3 regions of the Nonomuraea sp. JJY05 genome follow, and region 3 is predicted to be linked to each of the others. Evidence: riboswitches for the same ligand, from Rfam matches in the RefSeq annotation. Region 3 holds a riboswitch; each other region holds the start of a gene.
What was found. Region 3 has a riboswitch for thiamine pyrophosphate ahead of ACFKCF_RS17455 (purine-cytosine permease family protein). Riboswitches for the same ligand answer to the same signal wherever they lie in the genome.

Region 1 (4,257 bases), on a different contig from region 3:
GACCACTTGCCCTCCGGCTCGCCCCGATAGATCAAGCGCTCTCCGGCCGAATGATGACCGGCATATTGCACCATGTGCCCGAACTGTTCCGACCAGAAGTACGGAACGGGATCGTACGCGATGTCCTCGCCCAGCAGGCTCGCGGCGGCCACCTCGGGGGCGTTGAGCGCGGTGTCCCAGTGCTCGACCCTGAGCCTGGTCTGCCAGCGGCGCGACCACCAGGCGGCGCAGTCGCCGACGGCGACCGTGCCGGGGAGGGAGGCGCGCAGGTGCTCGTCCACGACGACGCCGTTGTGGAGGTCGATGTCGGCGCCGGTGAGCCATTCGACGGCCGGGCGCACGCCGATGCCCGTGACCACCACATGGGCGTCCACGAACTCGCCGCCCACCAATCGCACGCCGCCCTCGTCCACGGAGTCGACCATGGTGTCGAGCCGCAGGTCGATGCCGTCGTACCAGCGCTCGGTGCGGGCCCCGATCTCGGCGCCGACGGCCGTGGCGAGCGGCGCCGGGCCGGCCTCGATCACGGTCACCGCGCACCCGGCGCGGCGGGCGGCGGTGGCCACCTCCGCGCCGATCCAGCCGGCGCCGATGATCGCGACGCGGGCGCCGGGGACGAGCACGGCCCTGAGCTCGTGGGCGTCGTCGAGCGTGCGCAGCACGTGCTGCGGGCCGTCGCCGGGCAGCCTGATCGGCTCGGCGCCGGTGGCGATGACCAGCCCGTCGTAGCCGATCTCGCCCTCCGTGGTCTCCACGACGCCCTCGCGCAGCGCCTTGGCGCTCACCCCTGGCCGGAACTCCACGTCGATCGCCGCGAGGTCGGTGTCGACGTAGCTGGTGTCGGCGTCACCGAACAGCACGGCCTTGGACAGCGGTGGACGGTCGTAGGGGCGATGCCGCTCCTCCCCGACCAGCGTGATCCTTCCGCCGAACCCCCGTGCGCGCAGCGCCTCCACGGTGCGCACTCCGGCCAGGCCCGCTCCCACCACCACGACTCTGTTCACGTTCATGACCCTAACGTGGGCCGGTGTCCGGGCGTCGCAGCGAGGCCGTAGGCTGGGGGCGTAAGACGCGCGGGAGTCCGGCCGTGACCGGGCTGAGAGGAAGGCTGCCTTCGGGCCTTCGACCGCAAGACACCTGATCCGGATCATGCCGGCGAAGGGAGCGCGGATGGACGTGATCGTGGGCGGCGGGGTCGTCGGGCTCTCCGTGGCCTGGCGGCTGGCTCGCGAGGGGCGGCCCGTCACCCTGGTCGACCCGGCCCCCGCCTCGGGGGCCTCGCACGCGGCGGCGGGGATGCTGGCGCCGGTCAGCGAGGTCACCTACACGGAGGTGCCGCTGCTGCGGCTCGGCGTGGCGTCGCTGCGCCGCTGGCCCGACTTCGCCGCCGAGCTGGCCGCCGACGCGGGTCTGGCAGGCCCCGAGGCCCTGGACCTGCGCTCCGAGGGGACCCTCGACGTGGCGTTCGGGGCGGACGACCTGGCCGCGCTGGACGAGCTGGCCGCCTACCTGGAGAAGCTGGAGCTGCCCGTCCGGCGGCTGACCGGCCGCGAGTGCCGCCGCCTGGAGCCCATGCTGGCCCCCTCGGTGCGGGGCGGGCTGCTGGCCGCCGGCGATTCCTGGGTGGACCCGCGCCGCGTGACGGCGGCGCTGCTCGCCGCGCTCGAGCGGCGCGGAGTCCAGCTCGTACGGGCGCGCGCCGGCGAGCTGCTGCGCGACGGCGGCCGGGTCACGGGGGTTCGCCTGGAGCCGTCCGGCGACGATGACCGGCGGGCCGAGCTGCGGGCGGAGCGGGTGGTCCTGGCGGCCGGGGCGTGGAGCGCCGGGCTGGCCGAGGTGCCGGTGCGGCCGGTCAAGGGGCAGATCATGCGGTTGCGTTCCCCGCAGCCGCTGCTCACCCGGTGCGTCCGCGGCACCGTGCACGGCACTCCGGTCTACCTCGTCCCCCGGGGCGACGGCGAGCTGGTGGTCGGGGCCACGCAGGAGGAGATGGGCTTCGACACCAGGGTGACCGCGGGCGGGCTCTACGAGCTGCTGCGCGACGCCAGGGAGCTGGTGCCGGGCGTCACCGAGCTGGAGGTCTCCGACGTGGTGGCCGGGCTGCGGCCGGGCACGCCGGACAACCTGCCGCTCATCGGGCCGAGCGGCACCCCGGGGCTGGCGCTGGCCACCGGTCATCACCGGGGCGGCGTGCTCCTGTCGCCGCTCACGGCGGACATCCTGCTGGGCGAGGAGGGCGAGCTCGCGGCAATGTGCTCACCTGGGAGATTTCGGGAAATTTCATGATTGTGACGATCAACGGAGCCTCGCACGAGGTGGCCGACGGCATGACCGTGGCGCAGGCCGTACGCACATTGACCACGGCCACCACCGGAGTGGCCGTGGCCGTCAACGACGAGGTGGTCACGCGGAGCTCGTGGGAGACGACGGCGCTCAGCGACCGTGACCGGGTGGAGGTTCTGACGGCGGTGCAAGGTGGATGATCTGATCATCGCCGGGGAGAGCTTCTCCTCCCGGCTCATCATGGGCACCGGCGGCGCGCCCTCGCTCGACGTGCTCGACCAGGCGCTGGCCGCCTCCGGCACCGAGCTGACCACGGTGGCGATCCGGCGGGTCGACCCCAGCGCCCCCGGTTCGGTCCTTGACGTGCTGCGCAAGCGGGACATCAAGGTGCTCCCCAACACGGCGGGCTGCTTCACGGCGGGCGAGGCCGTGCTGACGGCGCGGCTGGCGAGGGAGGCCCTCGGCACGAACTGGATCAAGGTCGAGGTCATCGCCGACGAGCGCACGCTGCTGCCCGACCCGATCGAGACGTTCGACGCGGCCGAGCGGCTGGTCGCCGACGGGTTCGTGGTGCTGCCGTACATCGGGGACGACCCCGCGCTGGCGCGGCGGCTGGAGCAGGCGGGCTGCGCGGCCGTCATGCCGCTGGGCGGGCCGATCGGCTCGGGCCTCGGCATCCGCAACCCGCACAGCATCGAGCTGATCGTCGAGGCCGTGTCCGTGCCGGTGGTGCTCGACGCGGGCATCGGCACGGCCAGCGACGCCGCGCTGGCGATGGAGCTGGGCTGCGCCGCCGTCATGCTGGCCACGGCGGTCACCAGGGCGCAGCGGCCCGATCTCATGGCGCTCGCCATGAAGCAGGCCGTGGAGGCCGGACGGCTGGCGCGGCTGGCGGGCCGCATCCCGCGCAGGCGCTACGCCGAGGCCTCCTCACCGATGACTCCCTGACCCGAGTGACGCGTGGGGAGCTGGGACGTTCCAACGGGAACGTCTCAGCATCGGTTTCGGGCGGCGAGGCCCTCCCAGTGGCAAAACGCCCGTAAACTCAGCGGGGTGGATACGACGACTGCGGACCCCCTGGTCGGGCGGCTCCTCGATGGGCGATACCGCATCGAGAGCCGGATCGCCCGGGGCGGTATGGCGACCGTCTACCTCGCGCTGGACGTCCGCCTGGACCGGACGGTGGCGCTGAAGGTCATGCACCCTTCGCTGGCCGAGGACCCGGCGTTCGTCCGGAGGTTCATCGGCGAGGCCAAGTCGGTTGCCCGCCTCTCCCATCCCAACGTGGTGCACGTCTTCGACCAGGGGACCGACGCCGACGTCGTCTACCTGTCGATGGAGTACGTGCCCGGCAAGACGCTGCGCGACATCCTGCGCGAGCGCGGCAGGCTGCCCGCCCGCGAGGCGCTCGAGATCATGATCCCGGTGCTCGCCGCCCTCGGCGCGGCCCACCAGGCCGGGATGGTCCACCGCGACGTCAAGCCGGAAAACGTCCTGATGACCGACGACGGCCGGGTCAAGGTCGTCGACTTCGGCCTGGCCCGGGCCATCGAGGCCACCAACCAGACCCGCACCGGCGTGATGATCGGCACCATCGGCTACATGGCGCCCGAGCAGGTCACCACCGGCGCCGCCGACGTGCGCAGCGACGTCTACGCCGCGGGCATCATGCTGTTCGAGCTGGTCACCGGCCAGCAGCCCTACGACGGCGCGACGCCCATGTCGGTGGCCTACCGGCACGTCCACGACACCGTGCCCGCGCCGTCGTCGGTCGTCCCCGAGGTGCCGCCGCTGATCGACACGCTGGTGGCCCAGGCGACGGCCCGCGAGCCGGACCAGCGCCCCGCCGACGCGACCGCGATGCTCGTGGCCGCCGTCGACGCGCACCGGATGCTGCCGCGCCTGACCAACCCGCCGGCCTCCCATGCCCAGACGCAGGTCTTCAACGCCTCCGGCGCCGTCTCGATGCCCCAG
Region 2 (4,257 bases), on a different contig from region 3:
CGATGCGCCCGCCGGCTCCACGCCCGGCTGGGGGGACACCGCCGCCCGCCAGCTCGACGCGGCACTGCTCAGCGTCGGCTTCACGTGCTCGGCCACGCTGCTGGAGCGGCTGTCCGGGCTGCGCGGCGAGACCGTGGTTGACCTCGGCGTCCGCATTCTGGCCGCCGTCCGCACTCTCGTGGGTGACCACGTCCGGCACAACGCCTACTTCCTCGACTTCCCGAAGAACGTGCCCGACACCCTGGAGTTCTGGGCCGGGCTCCTGCGCGAGACCCTGCTCGACCCGGTCTCCGCCGGCGTCCGGACCTCGACGCTCAACCTGCTCTCCCTGCCCGGCTACGGACGTTACCAGCACACCTACGCCGACCTGCTGGCCGCGCACGCCGAGCTGGTCCCGCTGGCCGGGGACCGGGTGACCGTGCTGGAACTGGGCGGGAGCCTGGAGTCGGAGGCCCGGGAGCTCTACTTCTCGCTGGCGGGCTCCGAGGTGCCCCTGGCCGCCGAGGACCTGGAGGCGCTGCGCCTGCTGGCCGGGTCCTGCGCCGAGGAGCCCGAGCGCATCCCCGTGCGCGAGAACCGCGCGATCGTCAACGAGGTCCGGCTGGCCGGGGGCCGGCCGCTGCTGGTCGACACCGTGACCGACGTGCTCCGGCTCGCCTGCGGCAGCTCCGGCGGCGATGTCACGCTGGCCGAGCCCACCAGGTTCCGCTCGTTCCGCCGGGCCGAGCGCCGCACCCTGCTGGGCGCCCTGGACGCGGTCGCCTCCCCGGCCAAGCTCGGCGACGTTCCGCGCCACCGGGAGCAGTGGAAGCGGCTCGGCGAACGGCTGCACCCCCACGAGTACCCGCAGTTCCCGCGCGCCCAGGACGTCTTCGAAACGGCCAGGGGCGCCCGCCGGGCCCCGAGCCTGGACGGCCGGGTCGAGGCCGCCCTGTCGTCGGGCCGTGCCGCCGAGGCCGTGAAGCTGCTGGAGAGGGCGCCCGGCGCGCTGCTGCGCCGCCTCGACCACCTGCTGCGGACCGGCCTGTCCACGACGGTCGTGCTGGAGGCCGTGGAAGGCGCCGTCTCGGGCGCCTCCGGCCGCGTCCTGCTGTCGCTGCGCGAGCACCTGCAGAACCGGCTCACCCCCGTCGCGGGCCGCGTCTTCGTCAACCGGCACGGCAGGGCGTGGGCGGCCCCCGACTCCCGCTCGCCGCTGGAGGAGGAGGCCCTGGCGCGGGCGCTGGGCATCCTGGACCAGGAGATCGCCCGTCGCCTCCCCGACCCCGGCGAGCTGATCGTCGATCCCGACGTGCTGGACGTCGCCCTGCCGCTGTCCGGCAAGGCCGTCGTGCCCGGCCTCGGGATGCTGCCCCGGGGCTCGGTGTCGGCGGTGGACGGCGAGCTGCTCAGGTTCTTCGTCCACTGGCACGAGGCCCGGCAGCGCACCGACTACGACCTGTCCGCGCTCATGCTCGACGCCACCTATGACAACCCGACGCACATCTCCTGGACGAACTACACCAACGGCTTCGCCCAGTACTCCGGCGACCTCACCGAGGCGCCCGACGGCGCGTCCGAGTTCATCGACATCCGGCTCGCCGCCGCGACCCAGCCGATCATCATCCCGCAGGTGAACGTCTACGCCGGGGAAGGCTTCGACGAGGCCGCCGAGGCGTTCTTCGGCTACATGACCAGGGACGCCGAGCAGGAAGGCAGCCCGTTCGAGCCGCGTACCGTGCGCATGAAGTCGGACCTGCGCGGCTCCGGCCGGATCGCCCTGCCGCTCGTCTTCCTGCGCGGCGCCGACGGCGGCTGGCTGGTGAAGTGGCTGCACCTCTACCTGAAGGGGCACCCCGGCTTCAACCAGGTGGAGGGCAACCGGGTCAGCGCCTCCCTGCTGGTGCGCTCCATCGTCGAACGCGACCACCTGCGCGTTCGCTACCTGGCCGACCTGCTGCGCGCGAAGAGCTCGGCGGCCGGGCACACCACCTATATCGGGCTGGAGGCGCCGGCCGGCCTCCCGGCGGAGTCGCGCGTCTACACGGCCGGGACGCTGCACGAACTGATCCCCGCCTGATACGTTCGGCTTCCGGTCGTGAGGCCATTCGAGGGCTTCCTTCTCCTGGTTCGAATCCAGGTGGGCCCCCTGGGCCTACTCGGCTGCTAGCTCCCGAGCCTTCCTCACGACCGGGCCGTGCCTTCTGCTAGCGTTGGCGGCGACGCGGGGTGCCCGGGCTGCCGGGCTGAGATCACACCCGTCGAACCTGATCTAGTTCGCACTAGCGAAGGGACGTCATCGGTGACCTTCTGTGAGAAGATCTGGGCGCGCACGGCCACGCTGCTCGAGGCGATCCACGACCACCCGTTCAACACCGCGCTCGGCGACGGCACCCTCGACCGCGAGCGCTTCGCGTTCTACCTCGTCCAGGACGGGCGCTACCTGGTGGCCTACGCCAAGGTCCTCGCGACCGCCTCGGCCCGCGCCACCGCCCCGGCCGACGCCGCGTTCTTCGCGCAGAGCGCGCACACGGCGCTGGTCGTCGAGCGGGCCCTGCACACCGGCTACCTGGAGCAGTTCGGGCTGACGGCCGGCGAGACGGCGGCCGTCGCCACCTCGCCGACCTGCCTGGCCTACTCCTCCTACCTCCAGGCCACCGCCCTGGCCGCGCCCTTGCCCGTGCTCGCCGCCGCCGTGCTGCCGTGCTTCTGGGTCTACCAGGACGTCGGCGCGGCGCTGCTCGAACGTACGGCGGGCGCGGCCGACCACCCGTACCGGACCTGGATCGGCACCTACTCCGACCCCGCCTTCGCCGCCTCGGTCGAGCAGGCCAAGGCCATCACCGACCGGCTGGCCGAGACCGCCGACCCCGAGACCCGCCGGGCGATGGACGAGGCGTTCTGCCGGGCCACCGAGTACGAGTGGATGTTCTGGGACAGCGCCTGGCGCCTGGAGGCCTGGCCCACCGGCCGGTGGCTCCAGCCGGCCCTCACGCGAACGACGCGCTGAGCTCCCGGCGCAGCTCGCGAGCCTGGTGCAGGTAATGGGTGGCCAGCGCGGCACGCCCGGCCGAGCGGTACAGCTCGCCGAGCGTCTGGTAGGTGTCCGCCTCCCCGCTGCGGTCCCCCAGTTGCTGGAAGATCACCAGGGAGCGCTCCAACTGGTCGGAGCCGTCCGAACGCTCGCCCCTGGCCACCTGGAGCCCGCCCAGGTTCCGCATCGCGTACGCGCCGCAGTGGCGGTCGCCCAGCGCCTCGAAGATGTCCAGCGCGTGCCCCTGGTAGCGCATGGCCCGGTCCGACTCGGCGAACAGGTCGTACATGCGGCCGAGCTGCATCGACACGCAGCCCTCGCGGTGGGCGTCGTCGAGCTCCTCGGCCAGCCGCAGCGCGTCCCCCAGCCACCTGGACGCCTGCCGCAGATCCCGCAGCGACAGATAGACGCGCCCGATCGCCTGCCGCGCGTACGCCTCGCCGCTGCGGTCGCCGATGGCCAGGAACATGGCCAGCGCCTGCCGGAAGGACCCGAGCGCCTTGAGATGGCGGCTGGAGAACTGGTTGACCGCCGCCAGCCCGCAGATCGAGATGGCCTCGCTCCGCGTGTCGCCCAGCTCGTGGAAGATGGCGCGGGCTCGCCGGAACATGTCCTCGGCCTCGGCGTAGCGGTCCTGGTAGAGGCAGACCTGGGCCAGGCCGCGCAGCATGGCGGCCTCCCCGTGGCGGTCGCCGGCCGCGCGGGCGCTGTCCAGCGCGAGGCGGTGCGTCAGCTGCCACTCGTCCAGGCGGCAGTGCAGGTCGAAGTACGGGACCAGGGTGGCGGCCAGCCCCCACGCGGACTGGGCCAGGCCCGCGCCGGCGGCCAGCCGTACGGCCTCCACCAGGGACTCCCGCTCGGCGTCGAACCACGACAGCGGCTGGGCGGTCAGCCGGCCGAGGGTCTCCCGCTCCAGGCTCCAGCGGGGCGCCAGGTCGGACGTGAGCCCGAAGAGAGTGGTGGGCAGTCGCAAGGAGGCGTGCTCGGCGGCGGTCAGCCAGCCGCCGAGCACCCGGGCCAGCGCGTGCCGCTCGGTGTCGCCGCCCGCCTTCTCCCTGGCGGCGCAGCGGATCAGGTCGTGGAGCCGGTAGCGGGGCTGGCCGACGTGGTCGGTGCCGGCCAGCCGCAGGAGGTTGGCGTCCACCAGGGTGTCCACGACGGCGTCGGACCGGGGCCGGTCGAGCACGGCGTCGGCCACCCAGCCCGGCACGGACTGCTCGCCGAGCAGGCCGATCGCGCGGAAG
Region 3 (4,257 bases):
GGCCGCCGGTGCGCACGCGTTCGAGCACGGCGTTGTGCTCAGCGGTCAGCTCGCCCGGCACGATCGGCGCCCGGCGCCCGAGCATCTCCTCCGCCGTCCACCCGAACAGCCGCTCTGCCGCCTCGTTCCAGACCAGAACGCTCTGATCACGGTCGACGACCACGACGGCGTTGGGCGAACCGGCGAGGGCAGCGCGAGCTATCTCGTCGTCACTACCGGCCCATTCGTCCCCCACTCCTCCATAGTGCACGTGGCGTGGTGAGTGCGTCGGGCGATCCGTCCGATACGCTGCGGGCACGGTGATTCTCGGCTGCGGGAGGCTGGTGGCATGTCGAGCGGCGACCTCGATGCCCTGTTGCGCGTGACCTCCAGCACCTATCGAGGTGAAACCCATCCTGACATCGCGTTCGGCACCTATGACGGGGCCGTCGGCCGGCTGGTGCTCGCGGTCACCGGCAAGGGCATCGCGGCGTGCAGCTTCGAGCCGGAAAACGCCGTGTTCGAGCTGGTCACGAGGCACGTGGGCACGTTCATCGGGCCGGACCCGCGCCGGCTCGACCCGGTGCGCAGGGAGCTGGACGCCTACTTCTCCGGCCGCCTGCGCGCGTTCACCACGCCCGTCGACCTGACCCTGGCGACCTCCTTCGCCCGCACGGTGCTGCAGAAGACGATGGCGGTCCAGTACGGCACCACCACGACGCTGGAGGAGATCGGCGCGAGCATCGGCAGGCCGCGCGCGCTGCGGGCGATCGGCAACGCGCTGGCCTCCAACCCCGTGTGCGTGATCGTGCCGTGCCACCGGGTGGTGCGTGAGGACGGCGCGCTCGGCGACTACGCGGGCGGCGCGCTCGCCAAGCAGCACCTGCTCAACGTCGAAAAGCGCGCGTCGACCAGCCGATCAGCAGGGTGATCAGCGCGGCGGCGATGGCCGCGCCGAGCGCTCCGTTCATCCACGGCTGCCGGGTGAAGCCGATGGCGTCGCGGATCCCCTGCCAGAAGTCGTCCCATGGCTTGACCGTGGGCGTGGAGGTCGTCAGCCAGTACGCCACGAAGCCGAGGGCCCACGGCACCAGCCTCGACCAGCGCGAGGGCGCGTTCTCCGCGGTGTTCCAGCTCCGCGAGCCGCCGAGCACGAAGTAGTCCACGGCCAGCACCGCGAACATCGGCACGAACACCGCCCCGATCACCCCCAGGAACGCCCCGTACGAGTTGACGTCCACGACCAGGGCGATCGTCACGCTCAGCACGCCGATGGCGACGGAGAACAGGCGCCGGTCGACCCGCGGCATCAGGTTCTGCAGCGAGACCGTGGTGGAGTAGACGTTGGCGAACGACTGGTCGGTCTCGCGCAGCACCAGGATCGCGAAGAACAGCGCGCCCAGCGGCACCGCCACGAACGGGCCGAACACCGACGTCCCGTCGGCCGCCACCCTGTCCGCCCCCGCCATGGCCACCGCGAACACGCCCAGGCCCAGGCAGGCCACCTGCGCCAGCGTGTAGCCCCCGACCACGCCGGTGAACGCGGCCCTGCTCGACCTGGAGTGCCGGGCGAAGTCGGCCGCCATCGGCACCCACGACACCGACAGCGCGATCACGTAGTCCACCGCCGGGGCGAACGCCGTCCAGGACCCCCCGGTGTGCGCGGGCGCCCTGGTCAGGAAGAACCAGGCGAACCACACCATCGACACGATCACGCCGATGGTGACGTACCGCCGCAGCAACCTGACCGACCCGAGCGGCCAGATCGTGAGCGCGGTGGTCAGCACCCCCGCCGCGATCACCCACACCTGGTACGGCACGGCGCCGAAGATCGCGCTGGCCGCCTTGGCGATCACCCACAGCTCGAACGCGGCCCAGCCGAGCATCTGGACGATGTTCAGCACCGTGGGAACGTACGAGATCCGCGCCCCGAACAGGCCCCGCAGCAGCACCATCGCGGGCTGTCCCGTCTGGGTGCCCGGGACGGCCGACAGGCCCACCATGGCGGTGCCGATCAGGCTGCCGACCACGGTGGCCAGGAGCGCGGCGGTCAGGCTGAGCGGAGCGTTGCCCAGGGGATTGAGCAGGAGCAACGCTCCGGAGAAGCCCAGGAGGCTGACTCCGAGGTTCGCCCAGAGCGCACCCTGGTCGAGCACGCCCAGGGTCTTCGGCGGCCTGCCTTCGAGGGTCAGCGGAACTTCGTCGACGACATGCGTCATCGCACACTCCCTACGCCGGCATTACCCGGACAGGTTCGTGCGGTCGGCGACGGCCTCAGTCGCCCTCTCAGCCTGGTTGCCCCAAGCTCCCGCGTTGACAGGTATGGCAAAGCTGGGATCAACCCAGCTTGCGACCCCATGATGCCCTACTCCCACGCCAAATTGCCAGACCGGCCGGCGCGACCACGGAGGACGAGAGGCGTTCGCGGGCGTCCACGACATCAGGCTTCTCGCCGTCCACAGCCTGTGTCTTACGGGAATCTCCTCACCCGACGCCCTGACCTGCAGCTTCTTCCCGAGCCGCATTCCAGCACGTGAGATGTCGCCGCGCTGTATCCACAGCTTGTCCACACGTCATCCACAGCACGGGCAGGTCCCCGGCGCAAGTTCACACAGGCTGTCCACAGGTCTGCCCACAGGGCGATGTGCGTTCCCGAACGCAGTAGCGGAAGCATCCCCCAACCGGTCGCGCGCCCGGCCGCTACGCCACGAACGGCTGCTGCCCGGTCTCGCTGACCATCGGGCGGCGCGCGAACTCCCACGACTGCATGCCGCCGCCCACGTTGACGGCGTCGCGCCCGAGCTGGTTGAGCCAGGCCGCGACCTGCAGGGACCGGCCGCCCACCCGGCAGACGACGTAGACCGTGCGGTCGCCGGGCACCTCGTCGACCCGCCCCTGGATCTGCGTCATGGGGATGTGCACGGCCTCCGGGGCGTGCCCTGCGACCCATTCGTCCTGCTCGCGGACGTCGAGCAGGTAAGCGTCTGCGGGAACGGCACTGGCCTCTATCTCAGGAACGGTCATGACTCCATCATCTCGCGCCTGGCGTCGTAGGCCGCACGCGCCGCGGCGATCTCCTCCTGGTGCGCCTCCGTCCAGGTGACCAGGGACTTGATGGTCTCGTGCAGAGTACGGCCGAGCGGCGTGAGCGCGTAGTCCACCCTGGGCGGCACGACGGGGTGGACCGTGCGGCTGACCAGGCCGTCGCGCTCCAGCTGGCGCAGGGTCACGCTGAGCATGCGCTGGCTGACACCGTCGATCTCACGGCGGAGCTGGGTGAAGCGCAGGCTCTGGCAGTCGAGCAGGGCGATCACGAGCAGCGACCACTTGTCGGCGATGCGGTCGAGGATCTGGCGCACTTCGCAGTCCTCGCGCGTGTCCCACTGGCGCACGTCGTAGTCGTCGAGCGGTTCCACGGTGTCTTCTTCCATCGGGCTCATTTGAGAAGGCGGGACAGCCGGCGGTCGGCGAGGGGCTTGCCGCCGGTCTGGCAGGTGGGGCAGTACTGCAGCGAGGAGTCCGCGAAGGACACCTCGCGGATGGTGTCGCCGCAGACGTCGCACGGCTGCCCGGCCCGGTTGTGGACCCGCAGTCCCGACTTCTTCTCCGCCTTGAGGTCCTTGGCCGCCAGCCCGTGCGCCCGCTCCACTGCCTCCTGCAGGGTGGTGACGATGGCCTCGTGCAGGTCGGCGATCTGCGCGTCCGTCAGCGTGGCCGCGATCTTGAACGGGGACATCTTCGCCGCGTGCAGCACCTCGTCCGAGTACGCGTTCCCGATGCCGGCGACGATCTTCTGGTCGCGCAGCAGCCCCTTGATCTGGATGCGGTTGCCGCCCACGATGCGCTTGAGCGCCTCGACGGTGAAGGACTCGTCGAGGGGGTCGGGGCCGAGGGCGGCGATGCCGGGGACCTCGTCCGGATTTTTGGTGACATAGACGGCCAGGCGCTTCTGCGTCCCCGCCTCCGTCAGCTCGAAGCCGGGCGCCAGCCCCTCCTCGTCGGGCGCCAGCCGGACCCGTACCGCGAGCGGGCTCTTGCCCGGACGTACGGGCTTGGCTCCCGACAGGTCGTCGCGCCAGCGCAGCCACCCCGCCCGGGCCAGGTGGATGACCAGGTGGAGGCCGTCGCAGTCGAGGTCGAGGAACTTGCCGTGGCGCGCCACGGCGGTGATGGTCAGCCCGCCGAGCGCGGTCACCGGCGGATCGAACGTCTTGAGCGCCTGGATGGCCACCACGTCGACCCCCAGGACCGTGCGGCCCACGGCCCGCTCGCGCAGGA

Region 1: it holds a riboswitch for thiamine pyrophosphate, as region 3 does, so the genes downstream of both, thiO (glycine oxidase ThiO) here and ACFKCF_RS17455 (purine-cytosine permease family protein) in region 3, are expected to answer to the same signal.
Region 2: it holds a riboswitch for thiamine pyrophosphate, as region 3 does, so the genes downstream of both, tenA (thiaminase II) here and ACFKCF_RS17455 (purine-cytosine permease family protein) in region 3, are expected to answer to the same signal.

Annotation. Positions count from the first base shown of each region.
Region 1 covers NZ_JBIEIS010000009.1:128,529-132,785, reverse strand. The annotation lists gene ACFKCF_RS15735 (NAD(P)/FAD-dependent oxidoreductase) at 1-1,010, opposite strand, end outside; TPP riboswitch at 1,064-1,181, shown strand; gene thiO (glycine oxidase ThiO) at 1,171-2,286, shown strand; gene thiS (sulfur carrier protein ThiS) at 2,283-2,483, shown strand; gene ACFKCF_RS15720 (thiazole synthase) at 2,476-3,231, shown strand; gene pknB (Stk1 family PASTA domain-containing Ser/Thr kinase) at 3,337-4,257, shown strand, end outside.
Region 2 covers NZ_JBIEIS010000074.1:1,844-6,100, reverse strand. The annotation lists gene ACFKCF_RS57965 (hypothetical protein) at 1-2,059, shown strand, start outside; TPP riboswitch at 2,195-2,290, shown strand; gene tenA (thiaminase II) at 2,282-2,989, shown strand; gene ACFKCF_RS57955 (BTAD domain-containing putative transcriptional regulator) at 2,970-4,257, opposite strand, start outside.
Region 3 covers NZ_JBIEIS010000010.1:124,652-128,908, reverse strand. The annotation lists gene ACFKCF_RS17465 (ATP-binding protein) at 1-235, opposite strand, end outside; gene ACFKCF_RS17460 (methylated-DNA--[protein]-cysteine S-methyltransferase) at 329-910, shown strand; gene ACFKCF_RS17455 (purine-cytosine permease family protein) at 867-2,198, opposite strand; TPP riboswitch at 2,189-2,301, opposite strand; gene ACFKCF_RS17450 (rhodanese-like domain-containing protein) at 2,680-3,003, opposite strand; gene ACFKCF_RS17445 (winged helix-turn-helix transcriptional regulator) at 3,000-3,410, opposite strand; gene ACFKCF_RS17440 (Fpg/Nei family DNA glycosylase) at 3,416-4,257, opposite strand, start outside.